Regions from separate parts of the Caproicibacterium sp. XB2 genome, predicted to be linked through region 2. Evidence: a T-box and tRNA genes for the amino acid it is inferred to sense, from the RefSeq annotation. Region 2 holds a T-box; the other holds one or more tRNA genes.
What was found. A T-box is a leader RNA that pairs with one kind of tRNA and senses whether it is charged. The one in region 2 lies ahead of ACIHKT_RS05705 (valine--tRNA ligase), so its partner is inferred to be a tRNA-Val.
Positions count from the first base shown of each region.

Region 1 (5,539 bases), 380 kb from region 2:
GCAGGAAGCGTTCGGTTTGAAACTGGCGGGAGGTGATTTCCATTGAATGCCATTTATTCATTTATCGACACCATCCTGCCTTTTGACTGGACAGAATTTGTCTATATGAAAAATGCGCTGCTGGCCATTTTGCTCATCACGCCGCTGTTCGGTCTGGTGGGCACCATGATTGTCAATAACAAGCTCTCCTTTTTCAGCGATGCGCTCGGCCATTCGGCCCTGACCGGTATTGCGATTGGCGTCCTGCTGGGTACGGACAACTACCTGCTGTCTATGATGGGGTTCGCCCTATTATTCGCGCTGGGCATTTCGGCGGTTATCGGCAGCGGCACTTCCAGCGCCGACACCATTATCAGCGTCTTTGCGTCCGTCGGCATGGCACTGGGCATTGTTCTGCTTTCCGCAACCGGCGGCTTTGCCAAATACTCCAGCTACCTAATTGGCGACATTCTGACGGTACAGCCGCAGGAAATCGCCCTGCTGGCTGTGCTGTTGGCCGCGGTCATTCTGCTGTGGATTCTCTTCTTTAACCCGTTTTTGCTGACCAGTGTCAATGCCGACCTCGCCGCCAGCAAGAACATCCCGGTCCGGCTCCTGCAGAACATCTTTGTTGTTTTGGTCGCCGTGCTGGTGACTTCCACCATTAAGTGGGTAGGCATTCTGCTTATCAACTCCCTTTTGGTGCTGCCGGCGGCAGCTGCCCGTAACCTCGCCCATTCCATGCGCAGTTATCACTTCTGGTCCATTGGCATCAGCCTGGTATCCGGCATTTCCGGCCTAATTATCAGCTACTACACCGGCACAGCTACAGGCGGCACAATCGTACTGGTCGCGGCCGTTATTTTCTTCCTTTCGTTTTTTATTGGAAAACGCTCCGAACGCGCCTAAAGGTACCAAAGTATATATTCAAATTCTAAAAGCAGGTGATAAAAATGAATGAAAGCTACACAAAATCAAACGCCGCATTCGTAGACAGATGGGTACACGACGGCTGGGAATGGGGACAGCCTATTTCTCATGAAGCCTTTGAGAATGCCAAAGCCGGAAAATGGTCCGTACAGCTCACCCCCATGAAAATGGTCCCCAAAAGCTGGTTTGGAAACCTAAAGGGCAAAAAAGTGCTCGGCCTTGCGTCCGGCGGCGGTCAGCAAATGCCTATATTTACAGCCGCCGGTGCGGAATGCACGGTGCTGGACTATTCCAGCGCGCAGCTGCAAAGTGAGCGCATGGTGGCACAGCGCGAACACTACGTCATTCAAGTGATACGGGCCGATATGTCACATCCTCTGCCCCTGCCGGACGATTCGTTTGACCTCATTTTCCACCCGGTTTCCAACTGCTATATTGAAAACATTCTGCCGCTTTGGAAAGAGTGCTTCCGTGTCCTGAAAAAGGGCGGCATCCTGCTGGCGGGCTTTGACAACGGCATCAATTATGTTTTCAATGAAGAGGAAACAGACTTTGCATGCAAACTGCCGTTCAATCCGCTGAAAGACAAGGCGCTTTACCAAACCTCCGTTGAAAACGACTGGGGAATTCAGTTTTCCCACACAATCGAGGAGGAAATTGGCGGACAGCTGCAGGCCGGTTTTACATTGACGGATATTTATGAGGACATCAACAGTGAAGGCCGCCTGCACGACTTCCATGTACCGACCTTTTACGCCACAAAAACTGTTAAATAAAAAGAACGGAGAACTCGCAGATACAAGCGATTCTCCGTTCTTTATTTGGCTATTTTTCCATTAGAAGTTTTTTCACCGCGGGCAGTTTAGCCGCAGCGTCCCGCCGGCCGAGATGATACACTTTCAGCAATTTTTCCGCGTCTTTCTCGCAACGCCCCAAGTTAATGGGAGAAGTCGGCCGGATAACGACCATGCGGCCCGCACGTTCCTGTTGGCGGATAACGGCCATCTGGCGGTTATAAACATCTCCGCGGCGTTCCAGTGTGCGGACAAAATTCGGATAGCCGCGGTAGTGCACATGAATCAAGCCACGCGGATAATCCGGTCCAAAGCGTTTCCGGTAGGAAAGGTCACGCGTCAGCACAACGACATTCTTCTCGTTTCCATCCTGCATGGAGCGCTCGTACGGGACCGGAGAAGCAAGGCCGCCGTCCATATACGGGTGGTTGTTTATCCAAACAATCGGCGACCAGAACGGCAGGGAGCTGGAAGCCTGCACCGGCAGAAAGCGGTCGTCCATATCTTTGTTGGAAAAATAGGATTCCGTACCGGTAATCAAGTCGGTTGTGCCGACCATCAGGTTTACTTTGGATTTGCGGAACACATCATAATCAAATGGGTCCAGCGTGTGGAACAGTTCTCCAAAAATGAAATCGAACCCAAACAGCGAACCCGTTGTACGCAGATTTTTAAAACTGACATAACGGTCATCCGGCACATAGCGGTAAAAAATATTTTTATTGCGCTCATACTGACCGGCCAGATAACTGAGGGAACAGCAGGCACCAGCTGAAACCGCATAGACCGACGGAAATTGAATCTTGTTTTTTATAAATTCGTCCAGCACGCCCGCCGTATAAACACCGCGCAGGCCGCCGCCTTCCAGCACCAGTCCTGTAGACACAGCCATTCCCCCTGTATTGTTTTTCTATTTTCATTTTTCTATTTCTATTATAGAAGAATACCCAAAGGAATACAAGCCGCGTCATTTCGTTTGTTTTTTGAAAAAAGCTTGCATTTTCCCGAAACATGAGATATAATATACAAGTGCTGTTGAGAAATGGACGTTTAGCTCAGCTGGCTAGAGCATCCGCTTGACGTGCGGAAGGTCACAGGTTCGAGTCCTGTAACGTCCACCAAAAATTGATAACAAGGCGAGTTGTTTTCACAACTCGCCTTGTTATTTATAGATGAGAACTGTTTTTAAAAATAAGATTACTCTAACTCCGAAGATGGTTTCGCCAGTGTGTAATAAGTGAAGTTGATGGAGATATGCTATGGAAGGCGTAGAGAGATATAAAGTAAGGCTACTTCCCCATAATGAAAAATGGGGTGGTGAATACCATCAAGTTAAAAGTGAGATTGAAGCGGTTTGGAGCGATAATATTATAGACATACAGCACATAGGAAGTACGGCAATTCATAATATTCCAACTAAGCCTATAGAATAAGTATACAAGGAATTTCCATTACGCGCAACTCCTGTATCTATTCACACTTCACATATTTGCAACAAAAAAGCCCAGCTTTCGCTGGGCTTTTTTCTCATGATTTATTCTTTGATTTCTTCTGCTTTTCTTCAGAAAATGTGCAGTGGCGTGCTTCATAAAATGGATGACACTTTGGCAGTTCCAATGGTGTTGCGCGCCTTAGGAAAAGCATTCCAAACGGCAAAGCCTGAGATTCTTAATTCCGATCGTCTCGGGCTGATTCATTTTGCCCTTGCTTGAATTGTTCCGAATGTTCTACGTATTGTTTTGCACCTGCCATCCATTATGGATGACAGCCGCAATGTCCCAGTTTTGATTCATAATGACGAGGTCAGCCCTTTTTCCTACTTGGATGCTCCCAATTTCTTGTTCCAGGCCAATTTCACGGGCTGGGTTCATCGTCGCAGACTTTATCGCCTGCCGCACTGGGATTCCGGACCGAATCAAGTTTTTCACTTCCTGATGAAGGTTCGCCGTCGAACCGGCAATCGTGCCGTCCACCAGGCGAGCCTGGCCATTTTTCACAAATACCTTTTGTCCTCCGAGTTCCGATTCCCCGTCCGGCATTCCTGCTGCGCGCATCGAATCGCTTATGATTACCGTTCGGTCTTCCCCGAGCTGACGGAAAGCAATCCGCAGCACTGCGGGGGCAATGTGGAACCCGTCGCAGATCAGCTCCGCCCGGACGCTACTGTCGTCAAACACAGCGCCGACCGCCCCCGGTTTCCGGTGGTGCAGCCCAGTCATCGCATTGAACAGGTGCGTCACATGGGTAATCCCGTTTTGAAACGCCTGCTTCGCCGTCCCGTAATCCGCTTCGGTATGCGCAAGAGACACCCTGCAATACGGACTGACGTACCGGATGAATTCCTGTCCGCCTTCGCATTCCGGCGCCATATCGATCAGTTTGATAATGCCTCCGCTCTCCTGATAAAGCTCCCGGAATTCCTTCCAGTCCGGCTTCCGAATGTCGGTCTCCTTCTGGGCGCCCCTCCGCTCAGCGGAAATATATGGGCCTTCCAGATTAGCGCCGCAGACAGCCGCGCCTTTCGGCGGATGCTCCATACAGTCCCGAACGACGGAAAGCACCTTCCGAATTTGCGTAAGCGGAACCGTCATGGTTGTCGGGCAGAAAGAAGTTACGCCCTCCGTCAGTAGATGGGCCGCCATTTTTCCAATGGCTTCCCGTGTTCCGTCGCAGGTATCGGCTCCTACGCATCCATGAATATGAATGTCGACGAAGCCGGGAGAAACCACACATCCGGAACAGTCGCGGCAGTCGTCTCCCTCCAGGCCATTTCCAATCCGGCTGATTCTGTCGCCGCAGACGGCAATATCCGCCTTTCTTAATTCAAAATTTTCATCAAAGATTGTTGCATTTTTTAAAATCATAGCTTATTTCCCCGAAGGATGCTTTTCATGGATGGCGCGCAGAGCTTCGCTGTCCGCCACAACGGTGACATCAGGGTGAAGCTGGAGAATCGATGCCGGAACTTCCGGCGTAACCGGCCCAAACAGTGCCTTTTCCAACACATCCGCCTTCTTGGGCCCGTTGGCAACAAGCAGAATCTTCTTTGCCTGCATGATGGCCTTAATGCCCATGGTCAGGGCATATTGGGGAACTTCGTCTGGACTTTTGAAAAAGCGCGAATTGGCCTCGATAGTTTTCTGCTTCAAGGCAACCTGGTGGGTCATTTTGTCGAAAGTATCATCCGGCTCATTAAACCCAATGTGGCCGGTCTCACCGATTCCCAGCAGCTGCAGGTCAATCCCTCCGAGGGCGGAAACTCTTTCGTCATATCGGCGGCATTCCTCCTCGAAATCCTCCGCAAGCCCATCCGGCACGAAAGTGTTCTCCGTGCGGATATTGATATGGCGGAAAAAATTCGTATTCATGTAGTACCGGTAACTCTGCGAATCGTCCGGCCCAAGGCCGCAGTATTCATCCAGGTTGACGCTCGTCACGTGGCTGAAGTCAATATCGCCCTTCTGGTACCAGTCAATCAACTGACGGTAAATGCCGAGCGGCGTGGAGCCTGTTGCCAAGCCCAGGACGCTGCGCGGAAACAGAATGACCTGAGCGGAAATGATATTGGCCGCCTTGCGGCTCATCCCCTCATAGTTTGATGCTTCTAATATCTTCATAACGTGTATTCTCCCTGTTGATATTGCCAAATTTCTGCCCGAACCGCAAAACCATGCGGCCTAGGAACGGACATAAGACAGCAGTACGGTATTGCCCGCCTCGGTTTTGCCGGTATAGGACGTCAATTCTCGGACGCATTCCATATTGGTAATAATACACAGAGTCACCGGGTTAAGCCCGGCGCTCCGAATCTGCTCCACATCCATTTCCATCAACAA
Region 1 covers NZ_CP173227.1:1,510,034-1,515,572, forward strand. Annotated here, with positions in the region: gene ACIHKT_RS07530 (metal ABC transporter ATP-binding protein) at 1-46, shown strand, start outside; gene ACIHKT_RS07535 (metal ABC transporter permease) at 43-888, shown strand; gene ACIHKT_RS07540 (class I SAM-dependent methyltransferase) at 933-1,685, shown strand; gene ACIHKT_RS07545 (patatin family protein) at 1,735-2,589, opposite strand; tRNA gene ACIHKT_RS07550 (tRNA-Val) at 2,748-2,824, shown strand; gene ACIHKT_RS07555 (GrpB family protein) at 2,963-3,136, shown strand; gene ACIHKT_RS07560 (hypothetical protein) at 3,233-3,415, shown strand; gene nagA (N-acetylglucosamine-6-phosphate deacetylase) at 3,431-4,567, opposite strand; gene nagB (glucosamine-6-phosphate deaminase) at 4,571-5,320, opposite strand; gene ACIHKT_RS07575 (PTS glucose transporter subunit IIA) at 5,381-5,539, opposite strand, start outside.
Region 1: it encodes a tRNA-Val, which carries the amino acid that the T-box ahead of ACIHKT_RS05705 (valine--tRNA ligase) is inferred to sense. The anticodon was not compared.

Region 2 (5,539 bases):
GTGACAATGGTCACGGCGCCATCTAGCGTAAACGATGGTGCAACCTGAATCTCCGTTGTGTAAGCGAGGCGTTTGAAAATCTCCTCGCCAGAACGGAATGTGTCCTGCTTTTCCGTTGCGATATACAGTGCTGTTTTGCGGGAAGGAGCTACGTTCATCTCGGAACGGCGGTTGCGGACACCACGCACGGCAGCCATAATGCTTTCCATCTTGTCGGCTTCCTCTGGGAATGCCAGCTGTGCATCATAGGCTGGATACGGTGCCATGATAAGCGCTTCCCCTGTATGCGGCAGTGCCTGCCAAATTTCCTCGGTAATATACGGCATAAAGGGATGCAGCAGCGCAAGCGTGCGCGTCATAACCCACACCAAAACCTGCCGTGCCTGCTGTGCGGCAGCCTCATCACTGCCCTGCAGACGAATTTTAGAAATCTCAATATACCAATCGCAGAACTCGTCCCACAGGAAGTCGTGCAGCTTCTGTGCAGCAATGCCAAACTCAAATTTTTCCAGATTATCGTTAATTTCCTGTGCCAGGCGATTGAAGGAGTCAAGAATCCATTTATCCTCCATGGTCAGGGTATCCGGCAGTGCATTTGGCACATTCTTCCCTTCAATATTCATCAGGATAAAGCGGGAAGCGTTCCATATCTTATTGGCAAAGTTCCGGCTGGCCTGCACACGCTCGTCCGAATAACGGGTATCGTTACCGGGGCTGATGCCGGTAATCAGTGTAAAGCGCAGGGCATCCGCGCCATACTGGTCAATGACCTTAATGGGGTCAATGCCATTGCCAAGGGATTTGCTCATTTTGCGTCCCTGGCTGTCCCGCACAAGGCCGTGGAAAAATACCGTATGGAACGGCACCTCACCGGTCTGCTCCAAACTGGAGAAAATCATGCGCGCAACCCAGAAGAAAATGATATCGTAGCCGGTTACCAGTGTATTGGTTGGGAAATAATAGTCCAAATCTTTGGTCTTGTCCGGCCAGCCCAGCACACTAAACGGCCACAGCGCGGAACTGAACCAGGTATCCAGTGTATCCTCGTCCTGGTGCAGATGATGACCGCCGCACTTGGGGCAGGTGTCCGGGTCCGTACGGGCAACAACTGTTTCACCGCAGTCGTCACAATACCACGCCGGAATCCGGTGGCCCCACCACAGCTGACGCGAAATGCACCAGTCACGGATATTTTCCATCCAGTTATAATAAATTTTTTCCATACGTTCCGGAATAAAGCGAACTTTGTCGGAGCGAACCGCATCGATTGCCGGTTTTGCCAGCGGTTCCATTTTAACAAACCACTGCTTGGAAACGCGCGGCTCAATGGTGCTGTGGCAGCGGTAGCAGGTACCCACGTTATGCTTGATGGGCTCAATGCTGACCAAATAGCCCTGCTCGTCCAGCTCTTTGACGATTTGTTTACGGGCCTCCATGCCGGACAGTCCCGCGTATTTGCCGCCATTTTCGTTAATGGAGCCGTCCTCGTTCATCATATTGATGACTTCCAAATGATGACGGCGGCCAACCTCAAAGTCGTTGGGGTCATGTGCCGGTGTGATTTTTACAACACCAGTACCAAAATCCTTTTCAACGTATTCGTCCGCCACAACCGGAATTTCACGGCCGACCAGCGGCAAAATTAGCGTTTTGCCAACAATATCTTTGTAGCGCTCATCGTCCGGGTGCACTGCCACGGCCGTATCACCCAGCATTGTTTCGGGGCGGGTAGTAGCGAGCTCCAGGTATCCGCTGCCGTCCTTAAAGGGGTAGCGAACGTGCCAGAAGGAACCGTCCTTTTCCTCGAACTCCACTTCAGCGTCAGAAATGGTTGTCTTGCAGTGCGGACACCAGTTGATAATCCGTTCGCCGCGGTAAATCAGTCCTTTTTCATACAGACGTACAAAAACTTCCCGTACGGCCTTACTGCAGCCTTCGTCCAGCGTGAAGCGTTCCCGCTGCCAGTCACAGGAAACACCCAATTTGCGCAGCTGCTGGTCGATGCGGCCACCAAACTTGTCCTTCCATGCCCACGCACGCTTTAAAAAAGCGTCCCGGCCTATCTGTACCTTGGTCACGCCCTCTTTGCGCATAGCCTCTACAATCTTTGCCTCGGTGGCAATGGAAGCGTGGTCCGTTCCGGGCACCCACAAGGCGCTGTAGCCCTGCATACGGCGCCAGCGGGTAAGAATGTCCTGCAGTGTTTCATCCATTGCATGGCCCAAGTGCAGCTGCCCGGTGATATTCGGCGGTGGAATAACAATGGTGTATGGCTTTTTCTTTGGGTCCGGCTCCGCGTGAAAATAACCGCCTTTTATCCAGAAGTCATAGATGCGATCCTCCACTTCGCCGTGATTATACGTTTTTGCAAGTTGTCTGCTCATTTGATTTTCCTCCTGCAATTTTGGATACCATGGGCTTAACAAAGCGTAAGATACAAAAAAGCCCCGGACAGGAACGGTTTCTTCCTGTCCGGGGCGAAATTTGCAAATTCCGCGGTACCACCCGCATTTGGCCCTATATGGGCCCTCTCTGCCGGTAACGCTGGCACACGGACTGCCCTACTATCCTTTTGGCTTTAGGCAGCCAGCTCCGGGGCGACGCATACGCATCTGCACACGCACAGGTTTCCACCGAAATGCCTGCTCTCTGCGGCTATATACAGATACCTTGTTCCCATCACTGCTTTTATCGATATAAATTTATTATAGGCGCAGCCAAACGCATTGTCAAGCATTGGTGCCCAGCTGTCCGTTGTTTAAACGTGTTAAAAGCGGCGGTACTTCCCGCAGTGACGGTAGCACTGCATCCGCCAACACACGAATTTCCACATTTGGCTGCATTAAATCCGGCACCATCACGGTGTACATACCGGCAGCGTGGCCGCTGCGAACACCGTTAAAGCTGTCCTCTACAACCATACACTGGTCCTGCGTACAGTCAAGGCGGCGGGCCGCTTCCAGAAAGATGTCCGGTGCGGGTTTACCATGGGTAATCTGATCCCCCGTAACAAGGCTTTGAAAATACGGTACCGTGCCGGAACCGTTTAAAATATCTTTAGCCCGCGATTCATACGAAGATGTCACCACAGCCATGCGGTATTCCTGTTTCTGCAGGGCATCCAGCATTTGATGCAGACCTGGCCTGGGAGGAATTCCGGTTTCCTTTAGGTGGCGGGCTGCTTCCTCATGGTAGCGGGCATACAGCGGCTCCGGCTCCTGGTGCAGACGGTCTTTCATCAGCGAAAGAATCTCTGTGCGGTCACGGCCAATGCAGTGCCAATAAAGCCCTTCCGGCAAACCAACCGCTACCCATGCGTCGTGGTTAACTCGTTCGGTATCGAACAGTGTTCCATCCATATCAAAAAGGACTGCAGTAATCATTCTTTTTCCTCCGACGGTGCTGTCAGGTCGTGGATAACGGCGCTTGCAAGCACCAAGCCCTCCACGCTGGGCACAAAGCTGACACTGCCAGGTGTTACCCTGCGGCCAGGTGCCGGCGTTTCTTTACTTTGCAGCGGCTTTTTTGCCGGTTCATCACTGTAAACAACTTTTAGACGGGGCACACCGCGTTTCCGCAACTCCCGGCGCATAACACGCGCCAGCGGGTCCGCCTGCGTTTCAAAAATATCCGCAATGCGGAAACGTGTGGGGTCCAATTTGTTTCCGGCACCCATGGCGCTGATAGACGGTATACCGCACTGGTAGGCTGTCTGCGCAATCAGGAGCTTGCTGCTGACTGTATCCACCGCATCTATAATATAATCGTATTTTGTAAAATCAAATTGTTCTGCGTTTTCCTCGGTGTAAAAACAGCGGCAGCTTTCTACCTGCACCATCGGGTTAATGTCCTGCATTCGCCGCTCCATGACATCTGTTTTATACTGCCCAATGGTGCTGTGCAGGGCAATGACCTGTCGGTTCAGGTTTGTCAGGCTGACGGTGTCACTGTCTACCAGTGTAAACTGGCCCACGCCGCAGCGGCACAGTGCCTCAGCCGCAAATCCGCCAACACCGCCGACGCCAAACAACAATACGGAACAATCCTCCAGTTTCTGCATGGACTGCCGCCCCAAAAGCAGCTCGGTCCGTGAAAATTCATTTATCATCTGGTTTTTCATCCTTCTTTGCCGCGCATTTCGGGCACAATCCCGAAAGCTCCAATCTGTGGCCGGTTATCTGATAGCCGGTCTTTTCTGCCCATTGTTTTTCCAGCGGTTCTATCGGGCAGCCGGAAAGTTCGAGCACTTCCCCACACCCCGTACACCGCAGAATGTGACAGTGCCGGTGGTCATTCAGGCGAAAATACGCCTTGCCGTCCTGTCCCACTTCTTTCATGACAATTTCCTTTTCGAACAAAGTTGCCAGCGTGCGGTAAGCGGTTGACACACTCATATGCATATTCGGCAGGACCGCCAGATAAACCTCTTCCGCTGTCAGCGGCTTCTGCGCCGTACGCAGGACCGTCAAAATTGCCTCGCGCCGGCATGTCGTTTTCAGTTCTTTGGCTTTCAGCATTTCGTCTGCCATAGGTACACCTCCCCGCTGTCCGCTTTCTACCTGCAATTATAGACAGCGGTACAAAAAAAGTCAACAATTCCGCATACGCAACGGCATTCGGGCTATTTTTTTGGCTCCGTCATCAGCCAGTAATGTTCCGCCGTGGGAATGGAAAATCCCATGGACCGCTGCAAAGCAAAAGAAGCGTCATTGCCGAGAATCACATCGCCGAAAGGGACCTGTCCTTTTGCAAGGCTGCGATTCACCGCGTCTGCTTCCAGGGCAATACCGACACCCTGCCGTCGGAACTTTGGATATACTTCCAGCATACCCAGCGCACCCTCTGCGTGCTTCCCGATAAATCCCGCAAGCTCCTCCCCGACAAAGGCGCCGTAAAAGACGCCCGCACGCACCAGTTTTTCAATATACGGCGAGTCGTTAAACAAATGGTACTGCTGATTGACTGCCGGCGCATAGTGAAGTGTCAGCTGCCGAATTGAAAACACCGGAGAAACCGGCAGCGGCTTTTTGGACGTATAGACGGCAAAGCGGCAGGGGTTGCAGCTAAGGCCGCCGAATGTGTCTGCTCCGCAAAAGTACTTTTCAAAGGCTGCTTTATCCCACAGCTTGTGCGCCGTAAACAGTTTCGGTGCCTTTTGCAGGCGCCGGACCAGCCGGTCGGCCGCCTGTTCATTCGCCGCGCGCTGCATAATGGTCCCGTGCACGTCCAGCTGTACGCCGTCTTTTCCAACATACAATACCCGCGCAAAACCGCGCCGCAGCGGCTCCTGCATATCTATGCTTTCTAAAGCGTCCTGCTCCAAAAAAGCAAGTGCTTTCTGCTCTGTTGCTGTCATTCTTAAAAACTCTTCTTTCTGCTTGCCGCAGCAAAACTAAAAACAGAAACGATTATAACACAAGTCCTTTGACAGATGCAAAAAAATTTGCAGTAAGACGGCTTTTTTGTTATACTATAGAATACTGTAAAATTTAGAAATATGGGAGGGTCCCCCTTGTAGAGCAGAATATATTACCGCATT
Region 2 covers NZ_CP173227.1:1,133,898-1,139,436, forward strand. Annotated here, with positions in the region: gene ACIHKT_RS05705 (valine--tRNA ligase) at 1-2,384, opposite strand, end outside; T-box leader at 2,471-2,692, opposite strand; gene ACIHKT_RS05710 (HAD family hydrolase) at 2,730-3,383, opposite strand; gene ACIHKT_RS05715 (ThiF family adenylyltransferase) at 3,380-4,108, opposite strand; gene ACIHKT_RS05720 (Fur family transcriptional regulator) at 4,098-4,529, opposite strand; gene ACIHKT_RS05725 (GNAT family N-acetyltransferase) at 4,622-5,356, opposite strand.